3 regions of the Thioalkalivibrio sp. ALE21 genome follow, and region 2 is predicted to be linked to each of the others. Evidence: predicted binding sites of a transcription regulator. Region 2 holds the regulator's gene; each other region holds the start of a gene.
What was found. Region 2 encodes sigma-54, which starts transcription at its own class of promoters, with help from an activator protein. Its sites were predicted from a motif close to TGGCANGNTNCNTGCTT; they were not measured.

Region 1 (7,839 bases), on a different contig from region 2:
GGGTATGATGCCGACATGGACGATACCGTGATCCAGCCCGTGATCCTCGCCGGCGGTTCCGGGACGCGCCTGTGGCCGCTCTCGCGCGAGGCGCATCCCAAGCAGTTCCTGGCCCTGCCGCATGCCGATGGCCCGACGCTCCTGCAGCAGACACTCGCCCGCGTAACCAGCGCTTACCCCGGTTCGACCACCCCCCGCGGGAGGCCGGCCCTCCGGCCGACCAGCTCCGGCGCCCGATCGGCCGGAGGGCCGGCCTCCTACCGGGCAGGGTTTGGTTGTAGGAGGCCAGCCCCCTGGTCGATGCCCCCGGAACCTGCTGCGGAGCCAGATCCGGGGCCAGCCCCACACCCCGCCCCACGCTTCGCCCTCGCCCGCGTCATCGTCGGCGCCGAACACCGCTTCCTCGCCGCCGAACAGCTCCGCAGTGCCGGCCACACCGACCTGCCGCCACTGATGCTGGAACCCGAGGGCCGCAATACCGCCCCCGCCATCGCCCTGGCCGCCGCCTGTGAAGAAGCCGCGGGCCGCGACCCGCTGCTGCTGGTCCTGCCCGCCGATCACCACATCGCCCGCACCCGCGACTTCCACGCGGCCGTGGCCCGCGCGACCCCTCTGGCCGAAGAAGGCTACCTCGTCACCTTCGGCGTTTCCCCCGAGCACCCCGAGACCGGCTACGGCTACATCCGCCGGGGTGAGCCACTGGGTGATGCCGGCGCCCGCGTGGCCCGCTTTACCGAAAAGCCCGACGCCGCCACCGCCCGGCGCTACCTGGAAGAGGGCGGCTACCTGTGGAACGCCGGCATCTTCCTGTTCCGCGCCTCGCGCGTACTGGCCGAACTCGAACGCCACGCCCCCGACATCCCGCGCGCCGCGCGCGCCGCCATCGCCGGCGCCCGGCACGACCTCGACTTCCTCCGCCCCGACCCCGAGGCCTTCCGCCAGGCCCCCGCGCGCTCCATCGACTACGCCGTGATGGAAGCCACCGATGCCGCCGCCGTCACCCCGCTGGACGCCGGCTGGACCGACATCGGCTCCTGGGAGGCGCTGGCCGCCCTGCAGGCCCCGGACGCACAGGGCAACCACACCCGCGGCGACACCGTACTGGAAGACTGCACCCGCAGCCTGGTGGAAGGCCACGACACCCTCGTCGCCGCCCTCGGCCTGCAGGACACGGCCGTGATCGCCACCCCGGACGCCGTGTTCGCCGCACCCCGCGACAGGCTCCCCGAACTGCGCGCCCTGGTCGAACGCCTGCGCGAACAGTCCCGCCCCGAGGTGCACCAGTACCCCACCGTGCACCGCCCCTGGGGCCACTACCGCAGCATGGAGACCGGCGAGCGCTACCAGGTCAAGCACCTGCACGTGCGCCCCGGCGCGCGACTCTCCCTGCAGCGACACCGCCACCGCGCCGAACACTGGATCGTGGTCGCCGGCACCGCCCGCGTCACGCGCGGCGAGCAGGTGTTCGACCTGCACGAGGATCAGTCCACCTACATCCCCGTCCACGGGATCCACCGCCTGGCGAACCCGGGTCCGGGGCCGCTGGAGGTGATCGAGGTGCAGACGGGGGATTATCTGGGAGAAGACGATATCGAACGGCTGGAGGGGCAGAGGACCGGGTAGGCCCCTTGTAGGTGACACGCTTTGTCACCTCGGGTGACGAGATTTGTCACCCTGCTGGGAGTGACGAAATTCGTCACCCCTGTTGGAGCGGGCTTCGCAAGTGAAATCCCGCATAAACAGAAAGATAGGCATTTTCATTATTTTGGCATGGGTGATGCATGACTCCGGGTGGCTACCCAAAGGTGGCTGGACTCTGGTCCCGCTAATCCATGTCAAGGAGACATACCATGCAGAAAATGCATCGCTCCGCCCAAAAGGGCTTCACCCTGATCGAACTGATGATCGTCGTCGCGATCATCGGCATCCTGGCCGCCATCGCGCTGCCGGCCTATCAGGACTACACCGCTCGTGCCCAGGCGGCAGAAGGACTTTCCGTAACCTCCGGCCTCCGCACCGATATCGCTGAGCGTGTGGCCACCGGTCGTACCGTCGATTTTGATCCTGATACGACCGAACTCGAACGCGGTGAATATATCGACTCTATCGATTATGCTCCTGAAGGCGATGATGGGCCGACGATTACTATCACTTGGGATTCGGAGAATTCGGGCCTGTCGGGTAGTATGCTGCTGTATCCCCGTGACTGGGATGACGGTGAGGGCGATGAGGAACCCGAGAATAACAACATTGCGGGCTGGATCTGCGCCGAAGATGGCATGGCCGAAAATCACCTCCCGGGTGGTTGCCGCGACGACTGATCTAGCGCAGTGAAGCGTCAGCCGGAGTCTTCTTCGGCACGGTGAGAAAGGCCGCCCTTCGGGGCGGCCTTTTTTGTTTCAGAAAATGTGTCTGACTCCTCATTTTTGGCACATGAAATGCTTTTTGTAGCTTGAGCGCTGGTGCAGAGGCCTCTGCAGGGTCGGCTGCTCCGGGCAATCCATAAGGCATTTATCGGGCTTCGAGGAGAGAGTCACCATGACAGGCAGGACGACGCAGGGCTTCACGTTGATCGAATTGATGATCGTTGTGGCGATCATCGGCATCCTGGCCGCGATCGCGGTTCCGGCCTATATGGAATACACCGCGCGGGCGCAGGCCGCCGAGGGTGTGACGATTACCGCCGGGTTGCGCCAGGACGTGGCGGAAAGGGTGGCTCAGGGAAGGAGCCTGGAGGGCATGAATACGGATGGCTATGATTTCGAGCCAGCGAAGTATATCCGTGAAGTGGAGCTGGAAAACGACGAGGATGATGGCCTGACGATCATAATTCGCTGGGATGGGGACAACTCGGCGCTCGGGGACACGAGCATGACGTTCCGGCCGAAGAATGCGGATTATGCGGATGACGGCAACGTGGCCGGCTGGTACTGCGCCGCAGCCGACGACATGGCCGAGCGGCACCTCCCGAGAGGATGTGTCGAAGAGTGATCCAAATGAACTCCCGGGGCAGTGCCAATCGACCATGATCGTGTCCTCGTTTTGCCCTGGCCTTGCGCACACGCGTGGGCGCGTAACCGGGTATGGGGGGCTCATTACATGAGTAAGCTCGCGTCGGGTTGGGGTGGTCGCCTCGGGTGGCTCCTGTGTTTGGGGTTTCTCCAGGTCGCCCCACTGTCTGCGGGTGAGATCACCGTCCACGCGGTATTCGATGGGCAAGCGGTGATCTCCGTGGACGGCGAGCGGGCCGTGGTGGCCGAGGGCGAGAGCGGTCCCGGCGGGGTTCGGGTGCTGCAGGCGGGCGGCGGGCGTGTGCAGGTGGAGTTCGCGGGGGAGACCCGCTGGCTGGACCGCGGGGCGGGGGCTTCGCGTGGTGGCGTGACGGGTGGAGCGGGTGGTGCCGCAGGGAAAGCCGTCGGCCCCGGGGTCACCGTGTACACCGATTCGCGCGGGGTGCACAGCCTGACCGTGGGCGTGAACGGCCGGGCCATCACCATGGAGGTGGACCGCGAGGCCGAATCGGTGATGCTGCGCGAGCGCGACGCCGAACGCGCCGGGGTGGACGCCGACGCCGGCAATACCGTGCACCTGCGTACCGAGCGCGGCCGCGTGAACGCCCGCCGCGTCACGCTGGATGAAGTGCGGGTGGGCGGCATCCGCCGCAGTGGCGTGAGCGCGGTGATCGTGCCGGACGATCACATCCACCGGGCGCGCCTGGGGCGGACCTTCCTCGATCGGGTGGAGGTGGAGCCCAGCGGTGACGCGCTGATCCTGCGGTAGGGGGTGCCCCGGTTCGCCTGCAAGCAGGCTCCCACAGGCCGATGTGGGGGTGCGTAGGAGCGGCCTCGGCCGCGAACGGACGGGCGGTTGCCTCGGGCCCAACCTGTTCGCCTGCGAGCAGGCTCCCACAGGCGGATGGGGAGGCTGTTCGCGTGCGGGCACGCTCCCACGATGGGCGATGTGTCCTTGCCGGTCCACGGGGGGTGTGGTCCAATATGCTCCATTCGTTCAGGGGCTGAACGGCGCCGGCCGTGCGCCGCCGTCCGGATGCACCCGCGTATTGTATTCGCGGGTCGCCCCTCCCGGCACCGACGTGCCGAAAGCCCCTCGAAGGCGGTGAATTGCAGCGAGACGAGATCCAGTATCGAATTCTGAAGATCCTTCAGGACCATCCCGAGCTGAGCCAGCGCGAACTGGCGGAACGGCTGGGGGTGTCGGTGGGCAGTGCGCATTATTCCCTGAGGGCGCTGATCGACAAGGGCTGGGTCAAGGCTGGCAACTTTGCCCGCAGTGAGAACAAGACCCGCTACCTGTACAAGCTTACCCCTCATGGCGTGGCGGAAAAGGCCCGGCTGGCCCGTGCGTTCCTGAAGCGCAAGCGCGAGGAGCATGCCGCCATTCAGGCGGAGATCGCGGCGCTGGAGGAAGAGCTGAGGCAGAGCCGGTAGGAGGCCAGCCCCCTGGCCGATGGGGCCGTGTTGTAGGAGCGCAGCCCCCTGCGCGATGGGGCGTGTCCAGGGCCCGATCGGCCGGAGGGCCGGCCTCCTACGGGGGCGGGAAATTAAAACAGACCAGGAAGGATGACGGAATGAAGATTGCGGTGGCCGGAACCGGTTATGTGGGCCTGTCGAATGCCGTGCTGCTGGCGCAGCACCACGAGGTGGTGGCGCTGGACGTGGTGCCGGAGAAGGTCGAGAAGATCAACCGGGGCGAATCGCCGATCATCGATGCCGAGATCGAGGAATTCCTGGGCAACGGCTCCCTGAACCTGACCGCGACCCTGGATCCGCAGCAGGCGTACCAGGGCGCGGAGTTCATTATCATCGCCACGCCCACCGACTACGACCCGCAGACCAACTACTTCAACACCCGCTCGGTCGAATCCGTCATCCGCGATGTGCTGGCCATCAACCCGCATGCCACGATGGTCATCAAGTCCACCGTGCCCGTGGGCTACACGCGCGATATCAAGGCGCAGATGGAGACCGACAACGTCGTGTTCTCGCCCGAGTTCCTGCGCGAGGGCCGGGCGCTGTACGACAACCTGCACCCCTCGCGGATCATCGTCGGTGAACAGTCCGATCGCGCCGAAACCTTCGCCAACCTGCTGGCCGAAGGCGCCGTGGACGACGACACCCCGATCCTGTTCACCAACTCCACCGAGGCCGAGGCGATCAAGCTGTTCGCCAACACCTACCTGGCCATGCGCGTCGCCTATTTCAACGAGCTGGACAGCTACGCCGAGACCCACGGCCTGGACACCCGGCAGATCATCGACGGCGTGTGCCTGGACCCGCGCATCGGCAGCCACTACAACAACCCTTCCTTCGGCTACGGCGGCTACTGCCTGCCCAAGGACACCAAGCAGCTGCTGGCCAACTACGACGAGATCCCCAATAACATCGTCAAGGCCATCGTCGACGCTAACCGCACGCGCAAGGACTTCGTGGCCGATGCCGTGATCGCCCGCGACCCGCAGGTGGTCGGCATCTACCGCCTGGTGATGAAGAGCGGGTCCGACAACTTCCGCGCCTCCGCCATCCAGGGCGTGATGAAGCGCATCAAGGCCAAGGGTATCGAGGTGATCGTCTACGAGCCGGAGCTTCCGGACGACGAGTTCTACCGCTCCCGGGTCATCCGCGACCTCGAACAGTTCAAGCGCGAGGCCGACGTGATCGTCGCCAACCGCATCACCGACGACATCCGCGACCAGACCCACAAGATCTACACCCGCGACCTGTTCAACAGCGACTGATTCACAAACAGGAAACGATTCATGAATGACCCGGCCGGTGTGCAGACCCGCCCCTACGACCACGAAATCAGCCTGTACGACCTGTGGGACGTGTTGATGCGTCGGCTGCCCGCGCTGCTGGGGGTGGCCGTGCTGACGGTGCTCGCCGGCGTGGCGTATGCACTGGCACAGCCGGTGGAATACGAGTATCGCACGGGGGTGGACCTGCCGCGTGTGTATTCGGGAGGCCTGGGGAACGTCGTCTCGCAGGATATGGCGATCACGCGGCTTGAGGACGAGCTGATCTCCGAGCAGCGTTCGGCGCTCTTTGATGGTGAAGAGCGGGGACCCCGGGTGAACGTTCGGGAGCGCGGTTCCGACTACAGCCTGATGCTGGAGTCGACCAGCACGCGCGAGGGTGCGGAGAACGTGGCGGATCTGCACGAGGCGGTGGCCGGGGCCCTGGCGGACCGGCTGCGGCCGCGTTATGAACGCAGTCTTGCCGGCAGCATCCGGCCCCGGGAAAATCGGGTCGCGGAGCTCGAAAGTCAGATTGATTTGCTGCGGGCCGACCTGGACTCGCTGTACGAGCGACTGGACGAAGAACGCGAGGTCACCGGCCTGATCGTGGCCCAGCAGATCGGTGATATCCGGCGGGACCTGGTGGAGTTGCGCACTGCGCGCGTGGATGCTCAGTCGCAGGTGGAGACCATCGAGGCCATGAGTCACGACACGGAGCTGACGTATCTGATCAGTGAATCCGAAAACCCCGTGGGCCCCAGCCGCTCCCTGATCGTCGCGCTGTCGGTGGTGCTGGGCGGCATGCTGGGGCTGTTCGTTGCGTTCTTCTGGGAGTTCGTGCACAACGCCCGGCACCGGCGCACCAACGAGGCCTGAACCCCTTGCCAACGGACCAATCTTTGTAACAAGGAATCCCCGTAACCATGGATCTGATCACCCCCTACGGCGGGACGCTTTGCGACCGCTACGTTGACGAATCCACCGCGCGCGAGCTCAAGGAGCAGGCGCAGGAGATGCCGAGCTGGGATCTGACCGAGCGTCAGATCTGCGATGCTGAACTGCTGCTGAACGGCGGTTTCTCGCCGCTGACGGGTTTCATGCGGCAGGCCGACTACGACGGCGTGCTGGGCAACATGCGCCTGGCGGACGGCCAGCTCTGGCCGATGCCCATCACCCTGGACGTGAGCGAGGCGTTCGCCGAGCAGGCCGCGCCGGGCACCCGAATCGCGCTGCGCGATGCCGAGGGCGTGCTGGTCGCCGTGATGGACGTGGAGGACCGCTGGACGCCGGACAAGGCGCGCGAGGCGCAGCAGGTGTTCTCCACCACCGACGTCGCGCATCCGGCGGTCAACTACCTGATGAACCGTGCCGGGGCAGTGTACCTGGGCGGCACGCTGCACGGGGTCGAGTCCCCGGTGCATTACGACTTCCGCAACTATCGCTACAGCCCGGCGGAGCTGCGCGAGTACTTCCGCAAGCTGGGATGGAACCGCGTGGTCGCGTTCCAGACGCGCAATCCCATGCACCGTGCCCATGTCGAGCTCACGCGCATGGCCGCGCGCCAGACCGAGGCTAACCTGCTGATCCACCCGGTGGTGGGCATGACCCGCCCGGGCGATGTGGATCACTACGTGCGCGTGCGTTGCTACGAGCACGTGCTGCGTCAGGCGCCGGAGCAGACCACCCAGCTCAGCCTGCTGCCGCTGGCCATGCGCATGGGCGGACCGCGCGAGGCGCTGTGGCACGCCATCATCCGCCGCAATTATGGCTGCACCCACTTCATCGTCGGGCGCGACCACGCCGGCCCCGGCCCGGGCTCCGACGGCGAGGACTTCTACGGCCCGTACGACGCCCAGGAACTGATCCAGAAGTACGCCGACGAGATCGGCATCGAGATGGTGCCGTTCCAGGCCATGAGTTTCGTGGAGGACCGTGCCGAGTACGTGCCGGCCGACGAGGTGCGCGAGGACGAGGAGGTGCTCAACCTCTCCGGCACCGAGTTCCGCCGCCGCCTGCGCGAGGGGCTGGATATCCCCGAGTGGTTCTCCTACCCGGAGGTGGTGGCCGAGCTGCGCCGCAGTTTC
Region 2 (7,839 bases):
TCGAGATCGCCACCGCCCTGGGAGCCGGCGAACTGCTGATCGGCCTGACCCTGGTCGCGATCGGCACCAGTCTGCCGGAACTGGCCACCACCGTGGCCAGCGCGCTGCGCCGCGAAACCGGCATGGCCCTCGGCAACGTCGTCGGTTCCAATCTGTTCAACCTGCTGGCGGTGCTGGCGGTACCCGCCCTGATCGCGCCGCTGGCGGTGGAACCCGCAGTGCTGACCCGTGACTATCCGGTGATGCTGGCCCTGACCGTGGCGGTGCTGCTGGCCGCCCGCTTCGGCTCGGGACGCATCACCCGCTGGCACGGAGCCCTTCTCCTTCTGGCCTTCAGCGGCTACCTTGTGACTCTCGCAATCACGGCACCGGCATGGATCTGAACCCCGACACAACCCGCAAGCTTGCACTGGCCGTCCTCGAAAATGAGGCCGACGCGGTGCGCGGCCTCACCGCGCGCATCGACGACGCCTTCCTCGCGGCCTGCCGGCACATCCTCGCCTGTCGCGGGCGGGTGGTGGTTACCGGCATGGGCAAGTCCGGCCACATCGGCAGCAAGCTGGCGGCCACCCTCGCCTCCACCGGCACGCCGGCGTTCTTCGTGCATCCGGGCGAGGCCAGCCACGGCGATCTCGGCATGATCACCCGCGACGACGTAGTGATCGCCCTGTCGAACTCCGGCGAGACCGACGAGATCCTCACCATCCTGCCGCTGATCCGACGCCTGGACGTCCCGCTGATCGCGATGACCGGCAACCCCGGCTCGCGCCTGGGCACCGATGCCAGCGTACACCTGGATGTCAGCGTGGAACACGAGGCCTGCCCGCTGGGGCTGGCGCCGACCTCCAGCACCACCGCGGCCCTGGCGATGAGCGATGCCCTGGCGGTGGCGGTGCTGGACGCGCGCGGCTTCACCGCGAACGACTTCGCCCGCTCGCATCCCGGCGGCCGCCTCGGGCGTCGCCTGCTGATCCACGTCGGCGACATCATGCATACCGGCGAAGCGATCCCGCGCATCGCACCAGACGCGCCGCTGAAGGATGCGCTGTTCGAGATCACCCGCAAGGGGCTGGGGCTGGTGATCGTCAGCGACCCGGAGGACCGGATCCTGGGGGTCTTCACCGACGGCGACCTGCGCCGCACCCTGGACCTCGGCCACAGCCTCGACAGCCTGACCATCGGCGAGGTCATGACCCGCGACGGCCACACCGCCGGTGCCGACTGGCTGGCGGCCGAGGCCCTGGAGATGATGGAGAGCCGCCGGATCAACGCCCTGCCGGTGGCCGACGCCGACCGCCGCCTGCAGGGGGTCATCAACATGCACGACCTGCTGCGCGCGGGGGTGGCCTGATGAACACCGAAACCGACCTTTCCACCCTGCAGCGGACCACCCGACTGTTGATCCTGGACGTCGACGGCGTGCTGACCGACGGCGCGCTGTTTCTCGGCGACGGTGGCGAACAGTACAAGGCCTTCCACAGCCGCGACGGCCACGGCCTGCGCATGGCCATGGACGACGGGCTGGAGGTCGCAATCCTCACCGGGCGGCAGTCGGCGGTCGTGGAGCATCGCCTGCGGGATCTGGGCATCCGTCACTGCATCCAGGGCCGGCGGGACAAGGGCGCCGCGCTGGCGCAATTGCTGGAGCAGACCGGGCACCGCGCCGCCGAGGCCGCGTTCGTGGGCGACGACGTGGTCGATCTGCCGGCGATGCGCAGGGTTGCCCTGGGCATCGCGGTCGGCGACGCCCATCCGTTCGTGCGCCAGCACGCGCAGTGGGTCACCACGGCCGATGGCGGGCGCGGCGCGGTGCGCGAAGTCTGCGAGGACCTGCTGGCCGCGCGCGGCCGCCTCGAGGCCGTGCTCGAAAGCTACCTGCACGCATGAACCCGGATCCGCGTCGCGCCCTGCTCGCCGCCCGGCTGCTGACCACCGGGCTCCTGCTCGCCGGGCCGGCAGCGGCCGAGCCGCCTGCCGAACCCGCGGCCGACGCCGAACCCACGCTGCAGATCGAGGGGTTTACCGCGCATGTCACTGGCGAGGACGGGCGGCCCACCCACCGCCTGCAGGGGTCGCGGCTGCGCGAATACGACCGGGATGCGGTCCAGTTCATCGATGACCCGGAGCTGGATCTGCTGGACCAACGGGGCCTGAACTGGACCTGGCGGGCCCCGCGCGCGGCGCATCAGCCCGATCGCGAACTGCTGCATACCTTCGGCCACACCCGCGGCGTGCGCCCCGAACGCAACGAGCGCGTGCGCACGGTGATCGAGTCGCGCGACGTGCGCGTGGCGCTGGACACCCGGCTGACGACCTCGTCGGCGTCGAGCACTCTGGAACAGCCGGGACTGTTCCAGCGGGGTACCGGCCTGCGCGCCGACCCGCAAGCGGATACCATTGAACTGCTCGCCGAGGTCTACACGCTGTACAGCGACCTGCCGCAGGAGGACCGCCCGGAATGAACCCGGCCACAACCGAACATCGCCGCGCGGGCATCCGCCGACCGGCCCCGCTGCTTGCCGTGGCGGGCGTACTCGCACTGATCCTGGCAGCCCCGCCGGCGACCGGCCGCGAGGATGCCCTGCCGGTGGAGATCACCGCGGACCACGCCGAGATGGACGAACGCGCGGGCACCGGCACCTACACCGGCGACGTAATCGTGGTGCGCGGCGATGCCACGCTGGAAGCAGACCGCGTGATCGTGCACATGCGCGAGCGCCGCCCCTACGAGATCGAGGCCCACGGCGAGCCCGCACGCCTGGAGTCGCCCGATCCCGAGACCGGCGAGATGCGCATCGCCGAAGGGCTGCGCATCGACTATTTCCTCGACGAGGAACGCGTGATCCTGACCGAACGGGCGCGCGTCATCACCGCCGCCGAGGATGCCCGCGGGCAGCGCATCACCTATGACCTCGAGCGCGACGTGATCCGCGCGGAACGCGGCGACACCGACGACGAGCGCGTGCACATCCGCCTGCAGCCACGCGAGGACGATCCATGAGGCCCGCGGCCGACGGCCATCTGGTCGCCCGCGAGCTGAGCAAGCGCTATGGCCAGCGTACCGTGCTGGACGCAATGGACGTGGACCTGGTGCCCGGCGAGGTGGTCGGCCTGCTGGGACCCAACGGGGCCGGCAAGACCACCTGTTTCTACAGTCTGGTCGGCCTGATCCGGCCCAATACCGGGCGCATCACCCTGGGCGGGCGCGACATCACGCAGGCCCCCATCCACGAACGCGCCCGCGCCGGGCTGGGCTATCTCCCGCAGGAGGCCTCGATCTTCCGCCGCCTGTCGGTCCAGGACAACCTGCAGGCAGTGCTGGAACTGCGGCCCGGACTGGACCGCCACGAGCGCCGCCGCATTGGCGATGCCCTGATCGAGGAATTCCAGCTCGAAACCGTGCGCCACAGCCCCGGCATCGCGTTGTCCGGAGGCGAACGGCGGCGCGCCGAGATCGCCCGTGCGCTGGCCGGTGATCCGCGGTTTATCTGCCTGGACGAACCCTTCGCCGGGGTCGACCCGATCTCGGTCAGCGAGATCCAGGAAGTGATCCGCCACCTGGCCGAACGCGGCATCGGCGTACTAATCTCGGACCACAACGTGCGCGAGACCCTGGGCATCTGCCACCGCGCCTACATCCTCAGCGAGGGGCACCTTCTGAGCGCGGGAACGCCGGAGGAACTGCTGGACGATGCCCGCGTGCGCGAGGTCTACCTCGGCGAAAATTTCCGCCTGTGACACCGATCGCCACATCCGGCCGGTGCACAAGGCCACAACAAGGGATTACTATTCACTTATGGTGAACAACGCCTCTCCCAACTCATGCTGAAGCCCGGGCTGAACCTGCAGCTCGGTCAGACGCTGACCATGACGCCGCAGCTGCAGCAGGCCATCCGGCTGTTGCAGCTCTCGACGCTGGAGCTCCAGGCCGAGATCCAGCAGGCGCTGGAAAGCAACCCCATGCTGGAACAGGCCGAGGACGACGAACTCGGCGCCGATGGCGAAGAAACCCCGGACCCCGGCACCGAGGGCGAGAACGAGACCGCCAGCGATGCCGCCGCCGGCACCGGCGAAACGGTGGACGCCGGCGGTTCGGAGGATGTCATCCCCGACGAACTGGTGACCGACACCCGCTGGGAAGACATCTACGACGCCAGCGCCAGCCCGCGCGGACTGGACGACCGCGATCCCCTGGAAAACACCTCGGACGACGATGGCGGTGGCCTGCAGGACCACCTGCTGTGGCAGCTGCATCTGTCGCACCTGACCCCGCGTGACCAGCGCATCGGCGCCGCCCTGATCGACACCATCAACGGCGACGGTTACCTCGAGGGGGACGTCGAGACCCTGGCCGACACCATCAGTCAGGGCGAGGACACCCCGGTCGGCACCGACGAGGTGGAGGCAGTGCGCCACTGGCTGCAGCACTGCGACCCCCTCGGGGTCGGGTCGCTGGATCTGCGCGAGTGCCTGGAGGTCCAGCTGGGCGAGCTGGCGCCGGACGCGCCCTCGCGCGAAGCCGCGCGCGCGGTCCTGGAACACGGCATGGACGCCCTTGCCCGGCGTGACTACAAGGCACTGCAGCGCCAGAGCGGCGTGCGCGATGCCGACGAGCTGGCCGCGGCCCTGGACCTGATCCGTACGCTCAACCCGCGTCCCGGCGCCCAGATCAGCGAGACGCCGCCGGAATACGTGGTCCCGGATGTCTACGTGCGTCATACCGACCAGGGCTGGCAGGTCGACCTGAATCCCGAGATCGCCCCGCGCATTCGCGTCAACGACCTCTACGCCGGCATGGTCCGCCAGGTCTCCGATGCCCGCGACAGCGCATTCATGCGCGACCAGCTGCAGGAGGCGCGGTGGTTCATCAAGAGCCTGCACAGCCGCAACGACACCCTCCTGCGCGTAGCGCGAGCGATCGTCGAACGCCAGCAGGGGTTCCTGGAACACGGCGAGGTGGCGATGCAGCCGCTGATCCTGCGCGACATCGCCGAAGCCCTGGAGATGCACGAGTCCACGATCTCGCGGGTGACCACGCAGAAATACATGCACACCCCCCGCGGAGTGTTCGAATTCAAGTATTTCTTCTCCAGTCACGTGGGCACCAGCGACGGCGGGGAATGCTCCGCGACCGCGATTCGTGCCATGATCCGCGAACTCATCGAAGAGGAAACGCCGGGCAAACCGCTCAGCGATTCCCGCCTCGCCCAGATCCTGGCGGATCGGGGCATCAACGTGGCCCGACGTACCGTGGCCAAATACCGGGAGGGCATGAACCTGCCATCCTCCAGCGAACGCCGCCAGATGGCCGCCATGCCGACCGGAAGCAAACCGAAAGGAGCCTGACCCATGCAGATCAACCTCACCGGACACCACGTCGAAATCACCGACGCCCTGCGCGACTACGTCAACGAGAAATTCGAGAAGCTGGAACGCCACTTCGACAAGGTGATCGACGTGCACGTGGTGCTGACCCACGAGAAGACGCAGAAGCTGCACAACAAGGCGGAAGCGAATCTGCAGGTCACCGGCAACCACATCCACGCCGAGGCCAGCCACGACGACATGTACGCCGCCATCGACGGCCTGATCGACAAGGTCGACCGCCAGCTGATCAAGCACAAGGAGAAGGTCAAGGACCATCATCGCGCCGAAGGCCACCAGCGCAACCGCGAACAGACCCCGTAAACCGATGAACCCGGCCGAGCTCATCACCCCGGAGCGCATCGGACTGGAAGCCGACTGCTCCAGCAAGAAACGAGCGCTGGAAACCCTCGCCGATCTGCTGGTGGACGGGGCCGCGGACGGGCTGGCGGCCAGCGCCGCGTTCGAAGCCATGTCGGCCCGCGAAAAACTGGGCTCCACCGGGCTCGGCCATGGCGTGGCGATTCCGCACGGCCGTCTGGCCGAGCTGGATACGCCCCGCATCGCGGTCCTGCGTCTGGATCAGGGCGTGGATTTCGAGGCCATGGACCACGAACCGGTGGACATCCTGATCGCCCTGCTGGTGCCGGAAGAGGCCACCAGCGAACACCTGGACCTGCTGGCCCAGCTCGCACGCGGCCTGTCGCAGCCGGACACCCTCGCCGGCATCCGGCGCGCCGCGGACAGCGCGGGGGTCCAGCAGGCCCTCACCCGGGCCCTGGGAGACACCTGACCATGGCCGACCGGGCGGAGGCGGCAGGCGACGGCACCGCGAGCAACATCACCATCGCCGCGCTCACGCGGGCGATGGGGAGCCGTCTGGACCTGCGCTACGTCCACGGGGAGGAGGCCGCGGGCGACCGCGAACTCCTGGGAGTCGGCGATGGCGACCTGCCGCTGGCCGGCCATCTCAACCTGATCCGCCCCAACCGCATCCAGGTCATCGGCGACTACGAGGCCCGCTACATCGCCGGCCTGTCCGACGAACAGCGTGACCACCTTGTGCTGGAGATGGCCCGCACCGGCACCACCATGGTGATTTTCGCCGAGGACACCTGCCCGTTCCCGCGCATGCCCCACGCTGGTGACGACCCTCTACCAGTGATACTGTGCACTCGCACCTCCTCGCACGAAGTCATCGCCCTGCTCCGCTATTTCCTGCAGCAGCGCCTCGCTCATTTCGAGGTGCGCCACGGGGTGTTCATGGAGATCCTCGGGATCGGCGTGCTGATCTCGGGGGCGTCGAGCGTCGGCAAGAGCGAGGTAGCGCTGGAACTGATCTCGCGGGGCCATCGGCTGATCGCCGATGATGCCCCCGAATTCGCGCGCATTGCCCCCGATATCGTGCGCGGACACTGCCCCGCCCTGCTCCAGGACCTGCTCGAGGTGCGCGGCCTGGGCGTGCTCAACATCCGCGCGATGTACGGCGACTCGGCGATCAAGGGCGGCAAATATCTGCGCCTGATCATCGATCTGCGCGACCACAACGAGCCCTCGCCGGTGCCGGACGATCGTCTGAACGGGCGTCGCGGCGAAAGCGAGATCCTCGGCCTGCGCATCCCGCTGATCAGCCTGCCGGTGGCGCCGGGGCGCAACATCGCGGTCATGATCGAGGCCGCGGTCCGCAATCACCTGCTGCACATGCAGGGCTACATCGCCGGGGACGACCTGCGCGCCCGCCAGCGGCGCCAGATGGGCGAGGATCAGCAGGAGGAGTCCATCTTCCACATCGGCGGGCCCAGCACCACGGTCCCCAACCCCGATCCCGAGGGCTGACCGACATGCGTCTGCTGCTGGTCAGTGGTCTGTCGGGTTCCGGCAAGACCGTCGCCCTGCATACCCTGGAGGACGCCGGCTACTTCTGCGTCGACAACCTTCCGCTGCCGATGCTGCCGGAACTGGTGGAGAAGGTCCGCAGCGGCCATTACGACACCGGCGGTGACCGCCACCTGGCCGTGGGCGTGGACGTCCGTTCGGGCCTCGACGCCCTCAGCGGCTTCGGCAAGCTGCTGGGCGAGCTGCGCGGATCGGGCCTGGAGGTCGAGGTGCTGTTCCTCAATGCCTCCGACGAGGTCCTGCTGCGCCGCTACCACCTGACCCGCAGGCGGCATCCGCTGGCTCGCGACGGCATCCCGCTGGTGGAAGCGATCGGCATGGAACGGACCTGGCTGGGGCACGTGGCGGTGGAGGCCGACCTGACCGTGGACACCAGCCGGCTGTCGATGCATGACCTCGCGCGCACGTTGCGGGGCCGGGTCGGCAGCCGCGAGACCGCCGGCCTGTCCCTGCTGTTCCAGTCCTTCGGCTTCAAGCACGGCTCGCCGCTGGATTCCGATTTCGTGTTCGACGTGCGCTGTCTGCCCAACCCCCACTACGAGCGTGAACTGGCGCCGCTGACCGGGCTGGATCCGGCGG
Region 3 (7,839 bases), on a different contig from region 2:
CACGGCCACCCCGCGCAGGGTCGCGAATACGCGCAGGGGCTGGCCGGGTCGGATCCGCTGGTGCAGGGAGGGAGGTTGCAGCTGGTCGAGGTAGAGACGCCGCGCGTCGGCATCCAGACGGATCAGCGCCGAGGTGTGCAGCGGGCCGCTTTCTTCCAGGCGGATACTGACCAGGGTCAGGCCATGGTCCAGGTCGCGCAGGATCTGGCCGATGCGTTCCGGGGTGTCGACGGTATAATCGTTGTCATCCATGAGGGCACGTCGCGTCCGAAGTGGGTTCGCGCATCATACACCCTGTGACGGAGTTCACGCCTGTTCGGTCCCGTTCGGGCTAGGCGCGGGTGATGGTCTGGCCGGTGGTACGGCGGTGACGGGCCTTGCCGTAGGGGTCGTAGGTCGTGGCCGGTCCGTTGTCTTCGCCACGCAGGATCTGCATGGACATCTGCACCCGGCGCTGGTTGCGTTCGATCAGCCGGGCGTTGCCCTGGTTGAGTTCGTTGCAGCGTTCGATCGTCGCCCGCAGCGCCTGCCAGCGGTCGTTGAGGTGCTCCCCTCCCTCCAGACGCGCGAACAGCCGTGCTACCCCTTCCGGGGTGAACTCGGCACCGCGGGCTTCGATCCATTGCTGCTGTTTGCGGGTTTCGGTTTCCAGTGCCTGCAGCAGTTCCTGCTTGCGCTGGACCGCGGCCTGCAGCCGATCCGGTTCGCGTGACTCAATGGCCCGGGTTTCCTCCAGCAGGATATCCTCCAGCCGTTGTCCGAGACGGATGGATTCCTCCAGGGAAGGACGAATTCCGGTTTCGTCGGTCACCACCGGATCACCGCAGCAGGCCTTCGATTTCCATCATGCGATCGGCCAGTTCTTCGTTGTCGATCGGGTAGTTCCCCTGAGCGATCGCCTCGCGGATCTCGGCCACCTTCGCCTCGTTGAACGGTGCGGCCTCGCTGGCTTCGCCGCTGCCGTTCATGGCCTGGGCGGCACCGGTCAGGGTGACGGCGTCGCCATTGGCGGCATCGCCATTGCCGGCGCGATCCACCCCGTTGCCGCCGGTGCGGGCGTCGTCGTCACGGCCGCGGACTCCGCCGTTCTGGCTGTCGGGGCGCAGGCCGTTGATGTTGGGGCCTTTGATATCCATGACTTTGTCCTGTCGTTTTACTGGTCTACCGCGTGTATCGGCCGGAATGCCCGAAACTGTAGGGTCAGTTGCGGGATTTCCGTCACATTTTACTACAGGGCGACGCGGACCGTGCCCGATGGCTGGACCTCGCCCTCGATCTCGCGTCCCGAGGACGTGTTGCGCACGCGGATCCAGTCGCCGGCCGTGGCGTCCTCCAGGGCTTCGCCCTGCATGCGGATAGTGACACTGCCGCTGCTGGCGAGGATGGTAACGCGCTGGCCGCGCTGGATCACCTGGCGTTCGTTGACGTGCTGCTGGCCGATGACCTGGCCCTGGCGGATCGCGCGGCGGGTCTGCAGACCGACGACCTCGGATGCGTCCTCGAAATAATGGGTGGCCTGGCGCGACGTCTCGATGCGTTCCATGCGCAGATCGCCCGGTCCCAGGGTCTGCTGGCGCGACAGGTTGCGTCGGGCCACCACCACCTCGGCGTGGCGTTCCACGGCGGCCGGAACGTACACCGACCAGGTCACCGGCCCGGGGCAGCGGATGTTGACCGCGGTATTGCCTCTCGGGCGTCCGCCGGGCGGCAGCGAGGCCTCCAGGGGCTCGTCGCAGCGCTTGAGGCGCAGGCGCTCGTCGACATGACCGAGTTGCACCTCCACATCGTCACCGTTGTGCTCCCCCAGCTGCTGGTGCAGGAACCGTTCCGCGCTGTCACGGATGTTCTGCACCGGCTCGATCTCCGCTTGCGCGCCCGGGGCGAGGAGCGCGAGCATCAGGAGAAGCGCACCCCCGCTGCGGCCCGGGCTGCGGTACGGGAGCAAAGCCTGTAACTTGAGAAGGTGCATGTCCGGTCACCGTTGACCCTGTGTCTTCGTAGCGGGATGCATGCAGATTCCGTGCCATGGTATCCGGGCCTGTCCTGCACGCCCGATGCGTGGTTCAAGCTCCCGCCGGCGCGGCCGTTAGCAGGGAGAACAACCCAGGGGGCGAGAACCGTGAGTCAGTTTATTGACGACGTGAACCAGCGCACGCAGATGGTCGGGCAGAACCGGATGGAGCTTCTGCTGTTCTATCTGGGCGGCACGCAGACCTTCGGGATCAACGTGTTCAAGGTGCGCGAGGTGATTCCGCTGCCGCAGTTGCGCCAGATTCCCGGCTCCGCCGGGGTGGTGCGGGGTGTCACGACCCTGCGGGACAAGACCGTGCCGATCATCGATCTGGCGCGGGCGATGGGCATGCAGTCGACCCGGGCCGGGGCGGACGGGCAGCAGAAGGTTGTGATCACGGAGTTCAACCGCTCGGTGCAGGGCTTCATGGTATCGGCGGTGGATCGGATCGTGAACGTCAACTGGGACCAGGTGAAGTCGCCCCCGCGCGGCACCGGGCGCGAGTCGTTTCTGGTGGCGGTCACCGAACTCGACAACAAGCTGGTGGAGATCATCGACGTGGAGCGCGTGCTGTCGCTGGTCAATCCGCTGCCCACCGAGGTGTCGGAAAGCGTGCGTTCCGCGGTGGCCGAGCAGACACCCGAGCGTCGGGAAATCGTCATCGCCGACGATTCGGTGGTGGCCCGCCGCCAGATCGAAAGCGCCATCCAGGGGCTCGAGTGGCCCTACGTGCTGTGCAAGGACGGGCGTGAAGCCCTGGATTACCTGGAGGAGAAAGCCGCAGAGGGCCCGATCCACGACACGGTCGAGCTGGTGATCTCGGATATCGAAATGCCGCGCATGGACGGTTACACCCTGACGGCAAAGATCCGCGAGAACGAGCGGCTGCGACCGCTGCGGGTGCTGCTGCATTCCTCGCTCAGCGGCGAATTCAATACCGACATGGTGCGTCGGGCCGGTGCGGATGCGTTCCTCTCCAAGTTCAACCCGGACGAACTGGCCAGTGCGGTCCTGGAACAGATCAACAAGACCGCCTGAGATGTCGGTGGTTGCCGGGGGCGAGGGGTTGCCGGCCCGGCCGGGGCGGGTGGCCGGCGCTTGCCGCCCCTTTGCAGGCTGCGGACTCCCGCAAGGCCGCCTCGAAGCCCTATACTGTGGCGGCATGGAATCATCGAACCGAACAACCAGCGGACGGCGGACGGGCCCGGCACGCGTCAAGGCGGAGATGTGTGCGTGATCGATTCCCGTGACTACGAAGAATTCGCGCGCTTTCTCTCCGAGTGCTGTGGCCTGGTGCTGGGGGACAGCCGCCAGTACCTGGTGTCCAGCCGGCTGTCCCGCCTGCTGGATGAATTCGGCTACAAGGACGTGCCGGAGCTGCTGCACGCGCTGCGCAAGGCCCCCAGCCCGAAGCTGCGCACGCGCGTCATCGACGCGATGACCACCAACGAAACCTCCTGGTTTCGCGACGGTTTTCCGTTCGAGATCCTGCGCCACGTGATCCTCCCGGAGCTGGCGTCCACTCGGTCGTCGATCAAGGTCTGGTCGGCCGGGTGTTCCAGTGGCCAGGAGCCCTACAGCATCTCGATGGTGGTCTCGGAATGGGAGGCGTCGCGCCCGCGCCGGGTGGTGCCCGTCAGCATTCTCGGGACGGACCTGTCCGAGGGCGTGCTGGAAGATGCCCGCAAGGGAGTCTATGACGGTCTGAGCATCGTGCGCGGGCTCAGCGAGTCGCGGCGGTCCCGGTTTTTCCAGACCGTGCCCGAGGGGCACAAGATCATCCCCGAAGTGCAGCGCCGCTGCCGGTTTCAGAAACTCAACCTGGTCGACAGCTACGCGGCGCTGGGCAAGTTTGACATCGTGTTCTGCCGCAACGTCCTGATCTATTTCTCGGCCGAGACCAAGCGTCAGGTCCTTGACGGTATAGCGAAGCAGCTCAACCCCGGTGGCTATCTGTTTCTTGGCGCTTCCGAGACGGTCGGGCCCTACAGCAAGGCCTACGAAACCGTGCGCACCGAGTACGGCTCGGTCCTGCGGCTGAAGGGCTGAACCCCTCCACGCCGGGCCTGCAACGGGCCCGGTGCTCGTTTCCCAGCGCGGCGATTCGCCGCGCGGCCGGCCGCGCGCCGGCATCCCTCCCAATCCTTTTCCCTTTTGCCGGCAGCCAATGGCACGGCGATTGCATCGTCGTGGTCAGGCAACGGATGCCCGCCATGTGCGGGCCGGACGGAACGGGATGAGCATATCGCTGGACAAGGCACTCGGGATTCTGCCGGAGTCGGTGAACCTGCGTTCGCAGCGCATGGAGGTTCTGAGCTCGAATATCGCCAATGCCGACACCCCCGGCTACAAGGCGCGCGATCTGGATTTTCGCAGCCAGCTGGAGGCGGCCGACGGGGGCGGTGGCGGGCAGCTGGCGATGAGCCAGACCCGGGCAGGTCATCAGGATCCAGGGACGGCCGCCGCGGGCACCGGGGCCGAGCTCAAATACCGCATTCCTTCACAGCCATCTCTGGACGGCAACACCGTGGATCCGCAGATGGAGCGGGCGGCGTTCGCCGAGAACTCGGTCAAGTACCAGAGCAGTCTCGAATTTCTTAACCGCCGGGTTTCCGGCATTCGCGATGCCTTCCGGGGCAATCGCTGAACCTGACGGGAGGCCACCGCCGTGAGTGATCTGTTCAACCTTTTCAATACCTCGGCCTCGGCGCTGACGGCGCAGTCGGCGCGGCTGAATACGGTGTCCTCGAATCTGGCCAACGCCAATACGGCGGCTGGCAGTGCCGAGGAGGCCTATCGCGGAAAGCATGTCCTGTTTCAGGCGGTGATGGACCAGGCCAACCGCGACGGGACGGCGACACCAGTGCAGGTGGCGGGCATCGAGGAATCGGATGCCGAGCCGCACATGCACTACGAGCCGAACCATCCGAAGGCGAACGAAGAAGGCTACATCTTCCGGCCCGCAGTCAGCGTGGTGGAGGAGATGGCCAACATGATGTCGGCCTCGCGCAATTACGAAGCCAACGTCGAAGTCATGGACACCACCCGCCAGCTGATGCAGCGCACGCTGCAGATGGGCGGACAGGGCTAGGAGAACGCAGATGACCGGACTGACTCCCGACATGCTTGAAGGGGCGGGCATTCGCACCGACCGCCAGGCCCAGCGCGACCGCCAGGAGGCGGAGGGGCCGAGCGAAGAACTGGGACAGGAGGACTTCCTCAAGCTGATGACGACCCAGCTGCAGAACCAGGACCCGTTCGAGCCGATGGAAAACGGGGACTTCATCGCGCAGATGGCGCAATTCTCCAGCGTCACCGGAATCCAGGAGCTGAACGAGTCGTTCGAGGGCTTCGCCCAGTCGATGGGCCAGAACCAGGCGGTGCAGGGCGCCAATCTCGTTGGCAAGGACGTGCTGGTGCCGGTGGAGTTCGGCCAGCTGGATCCCGAGGGCGGCATGAGCGGCGCGTTCGAGCTGGGGGCCTCGGCCGAGTCGGTGGAGGTCGAGATCATGAACGGAGCTGGTGAACGCGTGCGCAGCATGAATCTCGGCGCGATGGGCGCCGGGCTGCAGGACTTCCAGTGGGATGGCCTGACCGACAACGGACAGCGCGCGCCGGCCGGGGTCTACGAGGTACGGGCGACCGCGCGCAGCGGGGAGAGCACCGAATCGCTGGAGACCTTTCTCAACCAGCGCGTGGACAGCGTCTCCATGGGCGGCGAGAAAAACGGCCTGGCACTGAATGTGCAGGGTGTGGGCGAGATCGACTTTTCCGACGTACGCCGGATCTCCGGCTGACGTTCGACCCAAAAACAACCGGAGGAACGGAACATGCCCTTCAACATCGGATTGAGCGGACTGAACTCGGCCCAGGCCGACCTGGACGTGACCGGCGACAACATCTCCAACTCGGGGACCACCGGGTTCAAGAAATCGCGTGCGGAATTCGGGGACGTCTATGCGCAGTCCTTCGGCGGGACCTCGCAGACGGCCACCGGTGCCGGTTCGCGCCTGCTGGCGGTGACCCAGCAGTTTAGCCAGGGGCAGACCGAGTTCACCGAGAACGGTCTGGACCTGGCCATCGACGGCGAGGGCTTTTTCCAGCTCAATGATGACGGCAATACGGTCTATTCGCGCGCCGGCGAGTTTCAGGTCGACCGCGATGGCTTCCTGGTGAACAGTCAGGGCCAGAACCTGCAGGGATACATTGTCGAGGACGGTGATACTGACCCGGCAGATCTGGGAGGTGCTCCGGGCGACCTGCAGCTGCAGACCGGCGAGGGTGCACCTCAGGTGACCTCCGATATCGAGGCCCGGCTGAATCTGCAGTCGGATTCCCCCGTGATCGACGGTGGATTCCAGACCGATGACGGCGTGGCCGTCCCCGACAGCTACAACTTCTCCACGTCGCTGACGGTGTACAACGGCCAGGGGGAATCCCAGGACGCGGAGGTCTATTTCACCAAGACCGATGACAACGAGTGGGAGGCCTATGTCTCCGTCAACGGAGAGGTCGTCAACGAGGGTGATCCCAAGCAGCTGGCGTTCGATGGCAACGGCGAGCTGGATTTCGACGCGATGGATGACGACGACGCGACCTTTACCTTCACTCCCGGCGGCAACTTCGAGGATGACCACGAGATCACCATCGATTTCGCCGGAACGACCCAGTACGGCTCCGATTTCGGGGTCAGCGACCTCAACCAGGACGGGTTTGCCCCGGGCACGCTGACCGATATCGATATCGACAACGAGGGCGTGGTGTTTGCGCGCTACAGCAACGGGCAGTCGGACGTGCTGGGCCAGGTGACGCTGGCCAATTTCGATAACCCGCAGGGTCTGGAACAGCTGGGCAACAACAACTGGGCCGAGACCTTCGCCTCCGGCGGGCCCACCCTGAACGCGCCGGGTTCGGGCGGCACCGGGCAGATCCAGGCCGGGGCCCTGGAGGCCTCCAATGTGGATATTGCGCAGGAGCTGGTGAACCTGATCACGGCCCAACGCAACTTCCAGGCCAACTCCCAGACCATCTCCACGGCCGACACCGTGACCCAGACGATCATCAATATCCGCTAGGGCGGTAACCGGAGGATCCTGCGGGAGGTCAAACCATGGACCGTTTTCTCTACATCGCGATGTCCGGGGCCCGGGAGACCGAGCACGCCCAGTCCGTCAACAACCACAACCTGGCGAATGCCAATACCGATGGCTTCCGTCAGGCGCTGGCAACGGCGGATACCGTCCCGGTTCGCGGACCGGTGTACGACACCCGCGACTACGTGCAGGTGGGGACCGAGGCGGCGGACTTCTCCAAGGGCACGCTGCGCAGTACCGGGCGCGACCTCGACGTGGCGATCAACGGCGATGGCTTCATCGCGGTGCAGGGTCCGGACGGTCAGGAGGGCTACACCCGCGCCGGCAATCTGCAGGTGGACGGCTTCGGTCTTTTGCGCACCGCCGACGGCATGCAGGTGATGGGGGACGGCGGCCCGATCGCGATCCCGCCATCGGAGAAGGTCGAGATCGGCACCGACGGGACCATCAGCGTGCGCCCGCAGGGGGCGCCGGCCGATGCGCTGGCGGCAGTCGAGCGCATCCGCCTGGTCAACCCGGACGTGGAGGACCTCGAGCGCGGGGATGACGGCCTCTTCCGCATGGCGGACGGCGGCGAGGCGCCGGCGGACGCCGACGTGACGCTGACCTCCGGCGCGCTGGAGAGCAGCAACGTGAACACCGTGGAGGCGCTGACCCGCATGATCGAGCTGTCCCGGACCTATGAGACGCAGGTCAAGATGATGGACACCGCCAACACGCTGGAACAGAGCAGCA

Region 1: D893_RS13040 (pilin) is a predicted target of sigma-54. The motif match lies at 1,767-1,783, and genes of this name have one in related genera.
Region 3: flgB (flagellar basal body rod protein FlgB) is a predicted target of sigma-54. The motif match lies at 4,180-4,196, and genes of this name have one in related genera.

What each region holds. Positions count from the first base shown of each region.
Region 1 is NZ_QKMA01000028.1:6,284-14,122, reverse strand. Features, by position in the region: gene D893_RS13045 (mannose-1-phosphate guanylyltransferase/mannose-6-phosphate isomerase) at 16-1,623, shown strand; gene D893_RS13040 (pilin) at 1,851-2,321, shown strand; gene D893_RS13035 (pilin) at 2,539-2,991, shown strand; gene D893_RS13030 (TIGR02281 family clan AA aspartic protease) at 3,223-3,780, shown strand; gene D893_RS13025 (MarR family EPS-associated transcriptional regulator) at 4,122-4,448, shown strand; gene D893_RS13020 (nucleotide sugar dehydrogenase) at 4,589-5,755, shown strand; gene D893_RS13015 (Wzz/FepE/Etk N-terminal domain-containing protein) at 5,777-6,631, shown strand; gene D893_RS13010 (bifunctional sulfate adenylyltransferase/adenylylsulfate kinase) at 6,679-7,839, shown strand, end outside.
Region 2 is NZ_QKMA01000004.1:55,720-63,558, forward strand. Features, by position in the region: gene D893_RS04990 (calcium/sodium antiporter) at 1-383, shown strand, start outside; gene D893_RS04995 (KpsF/GutQ family sugar-phosphate isomerase) at 374-1,351, shown strand; gene D893_RS05000 (HAD hydrolase family protein) at 1,351-1,887, shown strand; gene lptC (LPS export ABC transporter periplasmic protein LptC) at 1,884-2,462, shown strand; gene lptA (lipopolysaccharide transport periplasmic protein LptA) at 2,459-3,001, shown strand; gene lptB (LPS export ABC transporter ATP-binding protein) at 2,998-3,738, shown strand; gene D893_RS05020 (RNA polymerase factor sigma-54) at 3,823-5,346, shown strand; gene raiA (ribosome-associated translation inhibitor RaiA) at 5,350-5,688, shown strand; gene D893_RS05030 (PTS sugar transporter subunit IIA) at 5,693-6,157, shown strand; gene hprK (HPr(Ser) kinase/phosphatase) at 6,160-7,200, shown strand; gene rapZ (RNase adapter RapZ) at 7,206-7,839, shown strand, end outside.
Region 3 is NZ_QKMA01000015.1:14,732-22,570, forward strand. Features, by position in the region: gene D893_RS11045 (flagellar brake protein) at 1-252, opposite strand, end outside; gene D893_RS11050 (flagellar protein FlgN) at 332-814, opposite strand; gene flgM (flagellar biosynthesis anti-sigma factor FlgM) at 819-1,136, opposite strand; gene flgA (flagellar basal body P-ring formation chaperone FlgA) at 1,229-1,897, opposite strand; gene D893_RS11065 (chemotaxis protein) at 2,120-3,049, shown strand; gene D893_RS11070 (protein-glutamate O-methyltransferase CheR) at 3,245-4,060, shown strand; gene flgB (flagellar basal body rod protein FlgB) at 4,248-4,658, shown strand; gene flgC (flagellar basal body rod protein FlgC) at 4,680-5,102, shown strand; gene D893_RS11085 (flagellar hook assembly protein FlgD) at 5,113-5,808, shown strand; gene flgE (flagellar hook protein FlgE) at 5,842-7,086, shown strand; gene flgF (flagellar basal-body rod protein FlgF) at 7,122-7,839, shown strand, end outside.